2 regions of the Actinoallomurus rhizosphaericola genome follow, and region 1 is predicted to be linked to the other one. Evidence: riboswitches for the same ligand, from Rfam matches in the RefSeq annotation. Region 1 holds a riboswitch; the other holds the start of a gene.
The links. Region 1 has a riboswitch for cyclic di-AMP ahead of NE234_RS07935 (CHAP domain-containing protein). Riboswitches for the same ligand answer to the same signal wherever they lie in the genome.

Region 1 (7,706 bases):
CCACGCCGGCGGACTCCCCGGACCGCGAGCCGTACTCCCTGGACCACGGGCCGGAGTCCCCGCGCCGGGAGGCGGACTCGCCCGGCCGGGAGGCGGACTCCGCGCGCCGGGAGGCGGACTCGCCCGGCCGGGGGATCGACGACCGGGCCGGCGCGGCGGAACGCGTTCCGTGGCGCGCCCCGGGACGGCCCGAACGGCTCGTGCCCCTCGGGTACCAGCTCGGCCGTGGCGTCCTGCTCACCGCGCTGGTCGTGCTGGGCCCGGCGGCGCTCCTCCTGCTGGGACTCACCGGCTACACCCGGTTCCGCTGAACGTCGCACCGTGACGGGTCCGGCGATAGTCGAGGTGTGAGCGAGCGGGCGCTGGTAAGGCTGGATGTGTGAAAGCGATAACGATGCAGCGATACGGCGGCCCGGACGTACTCGAGCTCACCGACGTGCCCGAGCCGAAGGTCGGACCGGACTTCGTGCTCGTCCGTGTCAAGGCGGCCGGTGTGAACCCGGTCGACTGGAAGATCCGGGAGGGCAACCTCGACGGTCTGTTCGCCACGGACTTCCCCGTCATCCCCGGCTGGGACGTGGCGGGCGTGGTCGAGCGGGTCGGGCCGGCCGTCAGCGAGTTCTCCCCCGGGGACGAGGTCATGGGCTACGTCCGGGAGGACCACATCGGCCGTGGCACGTACGCCGAGCTGGTCTCGGCGCCGGTGCGCACGCTCGGCCGCAAGCCGAAGAGGCTGTCCTGGGCGGAGGCGGCGGGCATCCCGCTGGCCGGGCTGACCGCCTACCAGGCGCTCACGAAGGCCCTGGCCGTCACTCCCGACGACACGGTGCTCATTCACAACGCGTCGGGCGGCGTCGGCTCGTTCGCCGTGCAGATCGCGCGGGCCAAGGGCGCCCGCGTCATCGGCACGGCCGGCCCGCACAACCACGACTACCTGCGTGAGCTCGGCGCCGAGCCGGTGGCGTACGGGCCCGGGCTCGCGGACGAGGTCCGCCGCCTGGCCCCGACCGGGGTGAGCGCCGCGCTCGACCTCGTGGGCGGGGAGGCCATCGACGTTACGCCGGAGCTGCTGACCGACAAGGGACGCTGGGCGTCGATCGTCGACCCGTCCGTCCGGGACCGCGGGGGACGGTACGTCTTCGTCCGGCCGGATGCGACCGACCTCGCCGCGCTCGCGGGACTGGCCGACGACGGGCGGCTGAACGTCACCGTCGCCAGGACCTTCCCGCTCGGCGAGGCGGCCGAGGCGCAGCGGCTGAGCGCCGAAGGGCACACCCGCGGGAAGATCGTGCTGGAGATCGGGTGAGACCGGCGACACCGGGGAAGGTCGTCGCCGCATCGGCACGTTGAGGAACGCATGAGAATCGTGATCGCCGGAGGGCACGGCAAGATCGCCCTCCTCCTCGAAGAGCTGCTGGCGGCGCGCGGTGACGGCGTCGTCGGGCTGATCCGCAATCCGGACCACGCCGCCGACGTCGCGGGCACCGGCGCCGCCCCGGTGGTCTGCGACCTGGAGTCCGCGAGCCTGGAGGACGTCGCGGTGCACCTGGACCAGGCCGACGCGGTGGTGTTCGCGGCGGGCGCGGGGCCGGGCAGCGGCGCCACCCGCAAGGACACGGTGGACCGCGCCGCCTCGGTCCTGCTCGCGGACGCGGCCGAGCGGGCCGGTGTCCGCCGGTTCGTGCAGATCTCCTCGATGGGCGCCGGCCGGCCTCCGGAGCCCGGTCGCGACGAGGTCTGGGCCGCCTACATCGAGGCCAAGACGGCGGCCGAACAGGACCTGCGCAGGCGCGACCTGGACTGGACGATCCTGCGGCCGGGGCGGCTGACCGACGACCCGGCGACCGGCCGCGTACGGCTGGAGGATTCCGTGCCGCCGGGCGCGGTGACCCGTGCCGACGTGGCTCAGGTGATCGCCGCGCTGCTCGACACCCCCGGCACCGCCGGGCGGACACTGGAGCTCGTCGGCGGTGACACACCGATCGAGGACGCCGTCCGTGCCGGCACCCGTTCCTGAGGCCCCCGGCGGGAGCCCGAGGCCGCGCCGGCCGGGGAGTCCTGGTCCGTCCGCGACCGCCTGAGGTCACCGGCCGGGCCCGGGCCGGCGCCGGCCGAGGAGGCCGCCCGCGTCGCGCCTGAGCTCACCGGCCAGGCCGGGCTCGCGTCGGCCTGGCCGGGGAGATCGCTCGCGCCCGAGGTCGTCATGTCCGCACGCGTCGCGGGAGCAGCGCCCGCATGGCCTCCTCGGCGGCGTCGCCGTCGCCGGCCCGCACGGCCTCCAGGACCGCCCGGTGGCCCGGGACCGTGTCGGCGCCTCCGGCCGCTCCGTGCGTCAGCGCGTCGCGGCCGGCCAGGCCGGCGTTGATCATGACGTCCATCCGGATCAGCATCTCGTTGCCGGTGGCCAGGTGCAGCGCCCGGTGGAACTCGACGTCGGCGGCGGTGACCTCGGTGACGTCCCCGCGCGCCCGCTCCATCCGCTGCAGCGCCCGCTCCAGGGTGATCAGGTGGACCGCGTCGCGCCGGGAGGCGGCGAGCCCGGCGACGCTCGGCTCGATGATGGACCGGATCTCGTGCAGGTCGCGGAGGAAGGCGTCGTCCGGTCCGGCGGCGAACTTCCACCGGATGACGTCGCCGTCCAGGAGGTTCCAGTCCGAGCGGGGCCGGACGAACGTGCCGCGCTTGGGCCGGGCCAGGATGAGGCCCTTGGCCGTCAGCACCTTCAACGCCTCGCGCAGCGCGGTGGAGCTCACGCCGAGCCTCTCCTGGAGTGCGGCCACGTCGATGCCGTCGCCCTCCCGGAACTCCCCTGCGAAGATCATGTCGGCGACGGCCTCGACGGTCTGGCCGTGCAGCCCGCGGCCACCGTAGAACGCCACGGGTCACCCACCGTCCCGTTCGTCCGCACGGCGTCTCACGCGGAGTCCCGCGCGGCGCTCCGGCCGGTGGGGGCTCCCCCCGTCACCAGGCCGGCCCGCCCGCCTGACTTCCGGACGTCGTCTCGCTCATGACCGCGGCCTCCTCCGTCACCGGCGCCCCTCCATCTCCCGGGTCATGATTCAAACAGGAAGACGAACGGCCGCCGCTCGGCCGGAGACGCGTTCCGCCGTCCCGCCCGGCCGTACGGAGCACGAGGCGTCGCCGCGGAACCGGTCGGCCGCGGCGAGTCCCGTCCCGGCGGGACACGCCGCGGCCGGTGCCGGACCCGCGCCGGGACACCGCGCCTCACCTGGGCCGACACCGGACGCCCCGGGAACGGCCGGAGCGCCGTCCGCGACCGGCCGGAGCCGGACGGGCGCGGACGGGCGGCGTTTCGCCCCCTAGGTCCCTCAGTGACCGATTCCGGCCATCAGGGCGCCGGCTCAGAACGGCGTCAGCGTCACCGTCACCGACGTGGGCGCGCCGTCCTGGATGTAGGAGGCGTGGCCGGCCACGTCGTCGAAGGCGAAGCCGTACGCGGCGCCGTCCGCGGCGGCCTCGTGCATCGCCTTGGCGTAGTGGTTGGTCACGGCCTCCCGGTAGTACCGGGCGGGATCGGTGACCGGCTGAGACGCGTCCGAGAGGAGCGTCGAGCGGTTGAAGGCCGCGCCGAGGATCGCGGCGACCGGTCCGGTGACTCCGTCGTTCGGCGCCGCGAGCGCGCCGTCGCAGAACAGGACGTCGCGGGTCGACGGCCTGGCGACGGACGCGGGGGTCCGGGCGCCGCCGCTGAAGGTGAGGCGTTCCCCGGTGACCCTCCCGGTGTACGTGCCGGCGTCCGTCCGCACCGTCAGCGGCGTCCCCCGGTACCTGCTCCACACCGCGTCGATGTAGGAGTCGTAGTAGTCGGCCGGGAACAGGCCCGCCTCGATGCCGTGCCCGGGCGCGATGACCCGCAGCCGGTCCCCTACGACCAGCCGGGCGAAGTCCGGATGCGCCGCCACCGCGGCGAAGATCCGGTCACGGCCTCCGGGCACCAGGGTGCCGGTGGTCCGGGTGCGGGTTCCGGCGAGCCGGATCGCGAGCGGGACGCTGAACATGTCGACCGCGGTCGTGTTGCAGAACATCCCGGCGTCGTTGTAGGTGAACTCGATCCAGTCGTGCAGGATCCGGTAGTTCGGGTCCGTACCGACCCAGCCCGCCGGATACTGGAGGGCGGGCCTGCCGTTCCCGTCGGTGACGACCTTCAGGCGCAGCCGGTCGCCGATCGAGAAGTAGACCCGGCCCGACATCTTCGGCAGGACGACGGTCGCCTTGCCGGAGTCGCGGAACGGGATCGCGTAGTCGGCGAACCCGTCCGGTCCGTTGTCCGACGCCGCGCAGGGGACGAACGCGCCGTCCGCCGTCACGTGCCCCTGCGCGCCGGTCGCCGGGTCGACCCCGAGGACGTACATGTAGACCGGCGCGGCGGCATGCGCGCCGGTCCGGTTCACGGCGGTGAGCGGCAGGCCGCCCGCGGTCGCCGCCGTGCTCCGGGCCCGGGACGACGGGGCGCATCCCGTCGCTCCCCCGCCGAGGGCCAGGGCGCCGAGGGCGGCCGTCGACGCCAGGAACGACCTTCTGCCGATCATCCTGCTGTTCACGTGTTCCCCTTCTTCTTCATGCGACTTGAACGACTCCGTACGACCGCGTCAGGCGTTCAGCGAAGCGGCCGGGGAACCTCCGCGTAAGGGGCTTAAGGTGCGCTTCAGGATCGGTTAGGGCGCCGATGAACGAGCGCCGGTGAACGAGCGCCGGTGGCCTGCGGCACATCACGGGTCGCACGGCGAGAGGGTCCGCGCGTCACGGGTCGCACGGCGAGAGGGCCGACCCGCGACTCGCCGGCGTATGCGCCCGTGGGGGCCGGATGTTCGCCGAGAGGACCCTGCCGAATGCCGTGTTCGTCACTTTTTATGGGACGGTCCGCTGCTCGGCTCTGCTCCGCCCGAAACCGCCGCCGACTTCGCCCGGCGCGCTCCGCCGCACGTGAGAGCGCCTTTTCGTGCGTTACCCGGCCGGGCACCTCCACGCGCGGCTACGCTCGGTGAGCAATCGGTGTCAGACTTTCGTTTCCGAACGCGTTGCCGTTGTTGCGAGAGTTCGGCTAGATTTCGCCGAGATCGGGCTGTGACCAACCTCCAACCAGGGGGTTGCAGGCCGACCGCCGAGTCCCGGCGGCGCAACCAGCGTCGTGGGAGCCGGGGACCCATCAGTCCCTCGGGGTGAATCCGTCACGCACGGTAGGGCTACCTCTGGCCCGAACCCGTCAGCTAACCCGGTAGGCGGTAAAAGGGGAGCGAATGGATTCAGTAGGTCAAAAACTGCTAGAGGTCGCCAAGAGTCAGCTCGGCTATCACGAGAAAGCCAGCGGCTACACGAAATTCGGCGACTGGTACAGCACGCATGTCGACAAGGACCCGGTCTACAAGACGTCGGCCTGGTGTGACATGTTCCTCGCGTGGGCGGCCGACAAGGCCGGCGTCGAGGACTGGACCGGCCAGTTCGCCTACACCCCCGACCACGCCAAGTGGTTCAAGAAGCAGGGCGCCTGGGGCCACAAGGCCGAGCCCGGCGCGATCGTCTTCTTCTCGTGGTCGGGCGGCAAGAGCATCGGCGACATCGAGCACGTCGGCATCGTCGAGCGGGTCGACGGCCACACGCTGCACACCATCGAGGCCAACCACAACAACGCGCTGACGCGCGCCACCCGGGACATCAGCCAGGTGGTCGGGTTCGGCTATCCCTCGAAGGTCAAGGTCAAGGCGGCGCCGGCCGCCCCGCAGACGACCCAGGCCGACCAGAACTACGCTCCGAAGCACGCCGCGCCCCCGCCCGCCGTCAAGGAGATCGGCAAAGACGTCCAGGCGCAGGTCGACGCGCACACGACCGCGGCCCACGACTCGGCCGCCCCGTCGGCTCCCCTGCCGGACCAGCAGGCCGCCCTGACCGGGCTGCTGGCCGTCGTGCTGTTCGGGACGGTGGCCCTGGCCGTCGGCAAGTCGAAGGTCAAGGTGCCCGTCTCGGCGCCGAACGTCCGGGTCCGCAAGCGCGGCAAGCACCACCGCACGCCGGTCGAGCTGCCCGCCGAGGTCAGCGTGGCCGACCTGGACGCGGCCGACGCCAGCACCCAGCTCATGCCGGTCCTGTCCGCCGAGGCCGCCGCGAAGGCCGAGGACCAGGAGTTCTGGGGCAAGATCGCGGAGCTGGAGGAGGACGTCGAGCTGGCGTTCTGGAACACCCTGCACGCCGCGGTGTCGCAGAACGGCTCGCTCGAGACCGAGTCCGAGACGCAGTCCGAGTCCGTCCTGTCCTGAGGCCCTCACCCCGAGGTCCGTGGCCTGAGGGCGAGGGCACTGCGGCCCTCGTCCCGAGGTCCGTGGCCTGAGCCGCGGCGCCGAGCCGCTCGCAGCGCCGTCCGCGCGGTCCCCGTCTCCTCCCACCCGGAGGCAGGCGGGGACCGCGGCGTCTAGGCGCAAAGGACCAGCCGTACATCACCCGGAGTGACCATCCTGCGATCCCCCGGGCCATCTCCGCATGTTCGCGTTGGACGCCCCGTCACCATCCGTTAATCTCCAGCGAGTCGTCACCGGCCGAGAGACGGCCGGACCGCCGAATCGCCCGTCGCGCCGTGGCGCGCCGGGGAACCGGGGACCCACTCACGGAGGCACGGGGCGTTCCCTCGTCTTCGCACCGGGGTGAATCCGCGTCCGTCGCCGACGGCCCGCGGTAGGGCTCCTTCTCGTCCGAACCCGTCAGCTAACCCGGTAGGCGGCCTGAGGAGAGGAGCATCTGGATGGATCGATCCCGCGCCGCGGACACCCGCGACCCTCTTCATCCCGGGAAGGGCACGGCCCGCCGTACGGCGGTCGTGACCTTCGCCCTCGTCGTCGCCGGGCTCGCGCCGCCCGCACTGGCCGACACGGCACGCCCCGGCCCTCGCATCGACGCGCTCCGGCAGCGCGCCGGCCAACTGAGTGACCGGCTCGAACAGCTCACCGAGCAGTACAACGGCCTTAAGGTGCGCCTGGAGCAGGCTCAGCGGGCCGCCGCCGTCGCCGGCCAGACCTCGGCCCGCGCCGCCGTAACGCTGAAGGCCATCCAGCGCAAGGTCGGCCGGTTCGCCGCCATTCGTTACATGAACGGCACGGCCGACGACTCACCCGCCCTGCTCGCGTCCTCGGACCCGCGCGCGCTGCTGGACCGGGCCTCGACCCTGCACTACTTCACGCAGCAGGACGACACCGAGATCCGGCAGCTCACCGAGGCGATCCAGAACGCCCAGCGGACCGGCCAGGACGCCGGTGACCGCGCCGCGGAGGCGGCCGTCCTCAGAAGCCGGCTCGCCCGGCAGCGCGCCACCATCCGCGCCGAGCTGGAGAAGGTCCGTAAGCCGCTCCTGCAGGACGCCGTCGAGCGCGCCGGTAAGGGCGAGAAGGTGCCCGAGATCCCCGGCGGTCCCGGCAAGGCGGTCGGCGCCGTACGGGCCGCGCTGAGCCAGCTCGGCGTCCCGTACGTCTGGGGCGGCGCGACGCCCGGCCAGGGCTTCGACTGCTCGGGCCTGACCATGTGGGCCTACGAACAGGTCGGCATCAACCTGCCGCACTACGGCGGCGACCAGTGGAACGCCGGGGTGCACGTCTCCCGGGACCAGCTGGAGCCGGGAGACCTCGTCTTCTTCTACTCCGACATCCACCACATGGGGATGTACATCGGCGACGGGAAGTTCATCCACGCGCCGCACACCGGCG
Region 2 (7,706 bases), on a different contig from region 1:
CCGCGCTGGCCTTCGCACGGCTGGGCTACCGGGTGAAGGAGATGATCGGCGGCTACGAGTACTGGGTGCGCGAGGGGTTCATCGTGGAGACCGCGACCGGGCGCGTCGGCACGCCCGCCGATCCCCTCACCGCACCGGTGTCGAGCGCGTTCTGCGGCTGCTGACCGGATCTGCCCCCATTTCGCGGCTGCTGATCCAAGGCCGCGCGGTCTGCGGAACCTGAGCCGAGTCCGCGCGCGTGCTGCTGATCGGCGTTCGCGCGCGGCCCGGATCAGGGGCCAAGAAGGGCGGCGAAGCGGGCGGCCTGGACCTCCCAGCGCCACTCGCGCTCGACCCACGAGCGCCCGCGCTTGCCCATCGCCTGGGCCGCGGACGGGTCGCGCAGCAGGCCGATCACCGCGTCGGCGACCGCGTCGACCGAGTCGCCGTCGACCACGACGCCGGTCTCACCGTCGAGAACGGCGTCGGGGGCACCGCCGGAGGCCCCCGCCACCACCGGGAGGCCGGTGGCGGACGCCTCGAGGTACACGATGCCCAGTCCCTCGACGTCGAGGCCGCGACGGCGGGTCCGGCAGGGCATGGCGAACACGTCGCCGGCGTCGTAGTGCGCCGGCAACTCCTCCCACGGGACCGTGCCGGTCAGGCGCACGGCGTCGGCGACGCCCAGGTCGGCGCGGAGCCGTTCGAGCGCCGAGCGGTACGGGCCGCCGCCGACGATCAGGAGGGCGGCGTCCGGGACGACGCGCCGCACCCGCGGCCAGGCGCGGATCAGCGCGTCCTGCCCCTTGCGGGGCACCAGGCGGGAGACGCAGACGACGACCGGGCGGTCCGCCAGGCCGTGCCGGGCCCGGATCTCCTCTCCCCCGGCTCCGGGATGGAACACCGTCTCGTCGACGCCGGGGGCCAGCCGCCGCATCCGCGCCACCGCCGCGGGCGACAGCGCGCGGGCCATCCGGCTGCGGGTGTACTCCCCCAGGTAGGTGAGCACGTCGACCTCGTCCCCGATGCGGCGCAGCAGCCGCCGCGACCCGGGCAGTGCCGCCCAGCCCGCCTCGTGGCCGTGCGTGATCCCGACGAACCGCTCGACGCCGGCCCGCCGCAGCCGCGGCGCCAGCAGCCCGAGCGGCGCCGCCGCACCGAAGACCACCGAGTCGCAGCCCTCCGCGCGGACGATCTCGGTGGCGCGCCGGAGCACCGGCGGGACCGGGAGCATGAGCGGCCTGGGGTGGCGGACCACTGGGAACGGCTGCGCGGCGTCGAACTCGGCGGCGCCCTCCCACGCGGGGGCGTACACGACGAGGGAGCCCGGCGGCCGGCGGACCGCCAGGTTGTGCACGAACGCCTGGATGCCGCCCGGCCTGGGCGGGAAGTCGTTGGTCACGACGAGCGTCTTCCTCATCGCTGCCAGGATCGCACGTGTTCCGCGATCCCTCTTACGCAGGATCGCGCGTGTTCCGCGATCCCTCTTACGCAGGATCGCGCGTGTTTCACGATCACTCTTACGCGGCCCCGTGACCAGAGCGAAACAGGGAGTTAATGTGGTTACGCGCGTCCTGGCCGCCCGGCCCCCGCCCGGCCTGCGAAGCATGCGAAGCGGACCTGACGAGGTACGGCGGTGAGCTTCACGACGAGGAGGAGCCACCCATGACCGAAAGCCCCCGACCCCCGACTCCGGTCTCCGCGATAGCCGATCCCGCCCCCCTCGGGCTGGCGGCGTTCGCGCTGACCACCTTCCTTCTCTCCGCAAAGAACGCCGGGTGGACCGACGGCACGGACGCCTGGCTCGGATACGCGTTCGCGTACGGCGGCCTGGTCCAGCTGCTGGCCGGCATGTGGGAGTTCCGCAACCGCAACGTCTTCGGCGCGACCGCGTTCGCGACGTACGGCGGGTTCTGGATCGGCCTCGGGCTGTACGTCCGGTGGGTCGCGCCCACGGCCGCGGCGACGGCGGCGGCCACGAAGGCGAACCCGGAGGATCTGATCCAGAACGACCTCGGCTGGATCCTCCTCGCCTTCGCGATCTTCAACACGTACATGCTCCTGTGGAGCACGCAGGTGACGGCGGCGGTCTTCGGAGTGTTCCTCACGCTGGAGCTCACCGAGATCATCCTGTTCATCGGCAACTTCTCGCACAGCAGCGGCACGATCAAGTTCGGCGGCTGGGTGGGCGTCCTCACCGCCGCGGTCGCCTGGTACACGTCGGCGGCCGGCGTGGTCAACGGGATGGACGGCCGGTACTCCCTGCCGGTCGGCTCCCCGTTCGGAGCCCGGCGCTCCGTCGAGGCCAGCCCGGTCCCGCAGTAGCCGCCGCCCGCACCCCGGGTACGCCCCTGATCGCGACCGCGGTCAGGGGCGTACGCTCGCCGGGGGCACCGGCACGTGGTGCAGGCGGGCCCACGCACGCCCCATGGCGATGCGCTCCGGCCCGGAGGGGTGGGTGTTCCACAGCGCGTAGGCGAACGGCCCCGGGGACAGGTCGTCGAGGTTGCGGAGGCTGAGCGACCGCTGCATCGCGATGAACGTCGCCGGGTCGCGGGTGAGCGCGAGGGAGTGCGCGTCGGCCCGTGCCTCGATGTGGCGGCTGACGAGGTTCTGCACGGGCCCGGCCGCCTGGGCGAGGACGGTCACGGCGGCGAGCAGCAGCGCGGTCGACCGCGGGTCGGCCGCCGACCGGACCCCGGCCCGGCGCAGCAGGCGCGGCGAGGTCATCACCAGGTAGAGGACGCAGGCGCCGGTCGCGACCCCCAGCCCGCCGACGAGGGTGCCGGTCAGCACGTCGTTCCGCTTGGCGTGGCCGAGTTCGTGCGCGACGACGAGTTCGACCTCCTGCGGCGACTGGGACGCGAGAAGCGTGTCGTACACCACGATCCGCCGGGTCGAGCCGAACCCCGAGACGTAGGCGTTCAGCTCCGTCGTGCGCTTGGACGCGTCGGCGACGAGGACGTCGCGCACCGGCACGCCGTCCGCGCGCGCCATCCGGAGCAGGTCCGTGCGCAGCGGCCCGGCGGGCATCGAGGTGAAGTCGTTGAACAGCGGCTCCACGACCACCGGGTAGGCGTACGAGACCGCGGTGACCAGCAGGAAGCCGCCGACGGCCGCGCCCGCCCACCAGTGGCGGGGGAACCGGCGGATGAGCAGATGCAGGCCGAGCAGCGCGACGACCCAGATCACCAGGCTCACGCCGAATCCGGTGAGCCGGTCGCCGAGCCACGAGCCCCAGCCCTGGGTGGACAGGCCGTACCGCCGCAGCACCGACTCCGACCACGCGCCGAACGGCAGCGCGACCAGCTGGGTGAGCGCGGACAGCACCACCGCGACGGCGAGCAGCCGCAGGCCGTGCCGCCAGAGCCGCGGCCTCGTCTCCGAAGGGGACCGCCACCGGATGGCCGCGCCGAGCAGCCGGGCGCCCCAGGGCGTCAGGCCGAGGACGAGGACCACGAGCAGTCCGGCGAGGAGTCCGCCGTACGCGGGGCCGTTCAGCGCGGCGCTGAAGCTCTCGCTGTGGGCGAGCTGATCTCGCGTGAAGTCCAGCGCCGGGTCCGGGGCGGCCCGGCCTCCGGCGAGGGGATGCCAGGGGGTCACCAGCGCCACCACGACGACCAGCAACGCGCCCAGGACCACGGCGGCGACGGCCGCGGCGCGGCGGGACGCCCCGTGCGACGCCACCCGCGTGGCGGACCGGTGCTCGGCCTCCGCGCGCAGGGGCGGCCCGGCGTCCTCCAGGCCACCGGCCTCCGTCACGTCAGCTCCTTTCGCAGGTAGGCGCGCCACTGTGCGGCGAACCGGCTCGAATCGACGCCGAGGACGGCGCGCAGGGCCCGGTCCTCGATCCGCGGGTCTCCGGCGCTGCCGGGTTCGGCCTCGGCGGTGCGGTAGAGCCGCACCAGCCTGCCCTCACCGTAGCGTTCCGCGATCATCCGGCAGGCCAGCCACGCCTCCTCGTACGCGGCCGACAGGCGCTCGCCCGATCCGGTGAACGCGCTCCGGCCCGGCGGCGACGACGGCAGGCCGCCGGAGGAGATCAGACCGGCCAGCTCGCGCCCCGCCGCGCGGGTCGAGACGCCGGAGTCCTTGTAGCCGACGTAGTCCGCGAGCCCTTCGACCAGCCACATCGGAGTGCGGCTGTCACGGGCGCCGCCCATCGCGACGTGGACGAGCTCGTGGGTGAGCACGACGTGCCGGCCGAGCCCGTTCAGCCGGCCGAACGCGGTGGGGCTGATGACGACGCGATCCGCGCCGCCGTCCGGGTCTCCGCCGCCGCCGCTGACGGTCGCGAGCGCGGCGATGTCGCCGAGGTTGCGGACGTCCCCGGCGAGCTCCTCGGCCTGCTGCTCCGTCGCGGGCGCGAGCGCCACGACCCGCCGTGACCAGTGGTCGCCCACGACCTTGGAGACGAGACCGACGCCCGTGTCGAGCCGGCGGGCGATGTCGCGGAGGTCGGCGGTCCGCGTCTCCGCCCCGCCGGCGGCTCCGGTGCCGTCCCCGGCTCCCGTCCCGTCCCCGGCCGCCGAGCCGTCGCCGGCCGGGGAGCCGTCACCGACCGCCGAGCCCCCTTCGGCGAGCACCAGGCTGTACCGGCCCTTGATGACGGTCAGGTCCGGTCCGTCCCAGATCTGCGGGTCGTCGCGCAGACCGTGCGCGGAGCCGTCGCCGGACACGACCCAGCCGGTGTCCCCGCGCCGCTCGAAGGTGAGGTACTGCGTGTAGGCGACGTCTCTCGAGTCGAAGCCGCGCAGCCGGTAGGTGAGGGTCAGCCGCGCCGTCCAGCCGTCGTCGGCGGCCGCGGCGGCACGCGTGTCCGCGAGCGACTCACGCCAGGCCGCCAGGGGCACCTTCGCCAGGTTGTCGAACAGCGTCTGCTGCCCGGCGCGGAACGCCTGCGCCGACGGGTCGACGGTGGCGAGGAAGGCGGCGCGGTCATGGCCGAGGACGGCGCGGGAACGGCGCTGCAGGAGGGACGCCACCACGGCCGGAGTGGGCGCGGGCGCCGTGGTCGCGCTCCGCAGCGACGCGGCCGCATGCCCCGTCTCGCGGTGCAGGGTGGCGTAGCCGACCGCGGTGACCAGCTGCAGCGCGATCGCCGCTCCGGTCAGCGCGGCGACCCGACCCTGCCAGGTGCCCGCCGACGACATGGGCGTGATGGTAGCGGGCGAAACTGAGAACGCCGGGGCCGTCCGTGTGGACGGCCCCGGCGATGATCAGCCGGTTCGGCCCCGGATGGCGTGCCATCGCGGCGCCGGCGCGGCGTTCAGCCCGGCTCAGTAGGGGCGGGCGGCGCCATAGAACGCGTGGCGGTAGTAACTGTTGTTGTCGATCCGGACCTGCTTGATCCGCGTGCCCGTGTGCGACGCGTGAATCATGTAGATCTTGTGGCCGACGACCTTGGAGATGATCCCGGTGTGCTGGTTCCCGTTGAAGTACACCAGGTCACCCGCCGCGAGGTTCTTCCACCGCACGTGCCGCTTGATGTGGCGGTGCTGCTGGCCCGCGGTGCGCGGCAGCCGGATACCGGCCTTGCGGTAGGAGTACTGCACCAGACCGGAGCAGTCGAACGTCCTGGGCCCGGCGCCCCCGTAGCGGTACCACTTGCCGATCTGCTTGCGGGCGATGGCGACCGCCTTCAGACCGACCTTGTGCCGCTGGCTCCAGGACTTGTGCTTCGGCTGCGCCTTGGCGACGGTGACGGCCGTCTGGGGGGCCGCGGCGTGCGCGGCGGTGGCCGTCAGGGCGACGGGTGCGAGGACCGCACCCGCGGCGACCATGCCTCCGGCGAGGCGGAGGCGCAGGGACGAAGCGGTCGAGGGGTTGCGAGACAGAGGTCTCTCCTTCCACTACGCCTACCGGGTTAGCTGTCGGGTTCGGGCTGGAAGACGCCCTACGGCATGCCTGTGGGAGAACAGGCGCCCCGATTCACCCCCGTGAAGACCCGCGCCGTCAGGCGCGCTCGGTTCCCCGGCTCCGTGTGCCCACGGATTAGGCGCTCACGGCCATCGTCGGCCCGGTCGGGCCACTTCGGTGATGACCGTTTCTCTGCATCTCTGACAGACCGGGAGCGGCACGCCCACGCGGCGCGTACCACTACGCGCCTCGCTGACGGAGGCCCCGGCCGAGCGGCACATGGCGTGCGCCGCGATCCGCACCATCGGTGCGGAAGATTCGAAAGGTCTGACGCCGGCAGGCCGACCGGATCCGGTCCGCGCCTCGGTGCGCCGGCCGGGAGTCCGTCCCCCCGGCCTGTCGGCGTCCTTTGTTCAGTTGTCGTCCGGTCGCGCGGCGACCGTACCGGCCGCTCTCAGAGCGACCTTGCCGCCTGGTCTCAGAGCAGCCGGCCGCCGCCCATGAAGGTGGAGGCGTACCAGGAGTCGCTGAGGTTGGAGATCTTCACGACGTCGCCGGTGTGCGGGGCGTGCAGGAACTTGCCGTTGCCCAGGTAGAAGCCGACGTGCCCCAGGTCGTGGAAGAACACCAGGTCACCGGGCTGCAGGTCGGCCTTGGAGACCCGGCGGCTGGCGTCCCACTGGTCCGGCACCCAGTGGTTGAGCTTGATGCCCACCTTGCGGTAGGCGACCATCGTGATCCCGGAGCAGTCCCAGGTGCTCGGGCCCGCGCCGCCGAAGACGTACGGCTTGCCGAGCTGGGCGCAGGCGAACTGCAGCACGATCTCCGCCTTGCCCGACGCCAGGACGGAGCAGTTCTCCTTGGAACTGCCCGGGTCGATGCCCGCGCCGAGCCGGTGGACCAGCTTGAGCTGCCTCTGGATGGCCGCGTTGGCCTGCTTGCGCTGCGCGTCGAGCTGGGTCTTCTTCGCCGATAGCTGCTGGGCGGCCTGGACGCGCAGCGCCTGCTCACGCTCCAGCCGCTGCGCGGAGGCGAGGTACTGCTGGAACTCGGCCGTACGGTTGTGCGCGAGCTCGGTGAACGCCGACATCTGCGAGAGCACGGCGTCCGGGTTGTTGGAGCCGACCAGCGTGGGGATCGAGCCGTTGTCCCCGGTCTTGTAGGCCTCGGCGGCGAGCTGGGCGACCCGCAGCCGCAGCTGCTGGAAGGTCTTGCGCTCGGCCTGGACCGACTTGCTCAGCGCGTTCACCCGGCTCTGGGCGGCCTTCCAGTCGGCCTTGGTCTGGTTGTACTGGTTACTCAGCTGGTCGACCTTGTCGTTCAGCTGCGCCAGCTGCTTCTTCGCCGCGCTCAGCGAGGCGCCGGGGTCGGCGTGCGCGGGCACCGCGGGAAGGGCGAGCCCGGCGACGGCGAGGAACCCCACGGTCGTCATGAACCGACGGCCGGTCCTGGGCATGTGCGTACGCTCCTTGGCCATGATGATCCGTCCCTAGAGCGCGCCCGCACCGACGTAGTGCGAGCTGTACCAGACGTTGCTCAGACTGTCGATCTTGACGTACGAGCCCGTGTGCGGCGAGTGGATGAACTTGCCGCCGCCGACGTAGATGCCGACGTGCCCGAGGTCGTCGAAGAAGACGAGGTCGCCTGGGGACAGGTTGCTTCGCTGCACCCGGCTCGTGGCGTTGTACTGGTCCGGGACGACGCGGGGGATGCTCACCCCGGCCGCCGCGTAGGCCTTCATCGTGAAACCGGAGCAGTCGTACCGCGGGCCGGTGCCGCCGTAGAGGTAGGGGGTACCGCACTTGCTGTACGCCCACTCGAGCACGACGCGCGCCTTGCCGGTCGCCGAGCCCTGGTAACCGCCGCTG

Region 2: it holds a riboswitch for cyclic di-AMP, as region 1 does, so the genes downstream of both, NE234_RS24360 (C40 family peptidase) here and NE234_RS07935 (CHAP domain-containing protein) in region 1, are expected to answer to the same signal.

The regions. Positions count from the first base shown of each region.
Region 1 is NZ_JAMXMW010000003.1:47,332-55,037, forward strand. It holds gene NE234_RS45035 (TRAFAC clade GTPase domain-containing protein) at 1-311, shown strand, start outside; gene NE234_RS07915 (NADP-dependent oxidoreductase) at 380-1,306, shown strand; gene NE234_RS07920 (SDR family oxidoreductase) at 1,358-2,017, shown strand; gene NE234_RS07925 (FadR/GntR family transcriptional regulator) at 2,202-2,879, opposite strand; gene NE234_RS07930 (beta-1,3-glucanase family protein) at 3,363-4,550, opposite strand; cyclic di-AMP (ydaO/yuaA leader) riboswitch at 5,111-5,258, shown strand; gene NE234_RS07935 (CHAP domain-containing protein) at 5,259-6,272, shown strand; cyclic di-AMP (ydaO/yuaA leader) riboswitch at 6,564-6,746, shown strand; gene NE234_RS07940 (NlpC/P60 family protein) at 6,752-7,706, shown strand, end outside.
Region 2 is NZ_JAMXMW010000011.1:166,098-173,803, reverse strand. It holds gene NE234_RS24385 (rhodanese-like domain-containing protein) at 1-164, shown strand, start outside; gene NE234_RS24380 (glycosyltransferase family 4 protein) at 272-1,399, opposite strand; gene NE234_RS24375 (acetate uptake transporter) at 1,645-2,304, shown strand; gene NE234_RS24370 (M48 family metallopeptidase) at 2,347-3,741, opposite strand; gene NE234_RS24365 (gluzincin family metallopeptidase) at 3,738-5,132, opposite strand; gene NE234_RS24360 (C40 family peptidase) at 5,259-5,762, opposite strand; cyclic di-AMP (ydaO/yuaA leader) riboswitch at 5,820-5,990, opposite strand; gene NE234_RS24355 (C40 family peptidase) at 6,317-7,294, opposite strand; gene NE234_RS45460 (C40 family peptidase) at 7,328-7,706, opposite strand, start outside.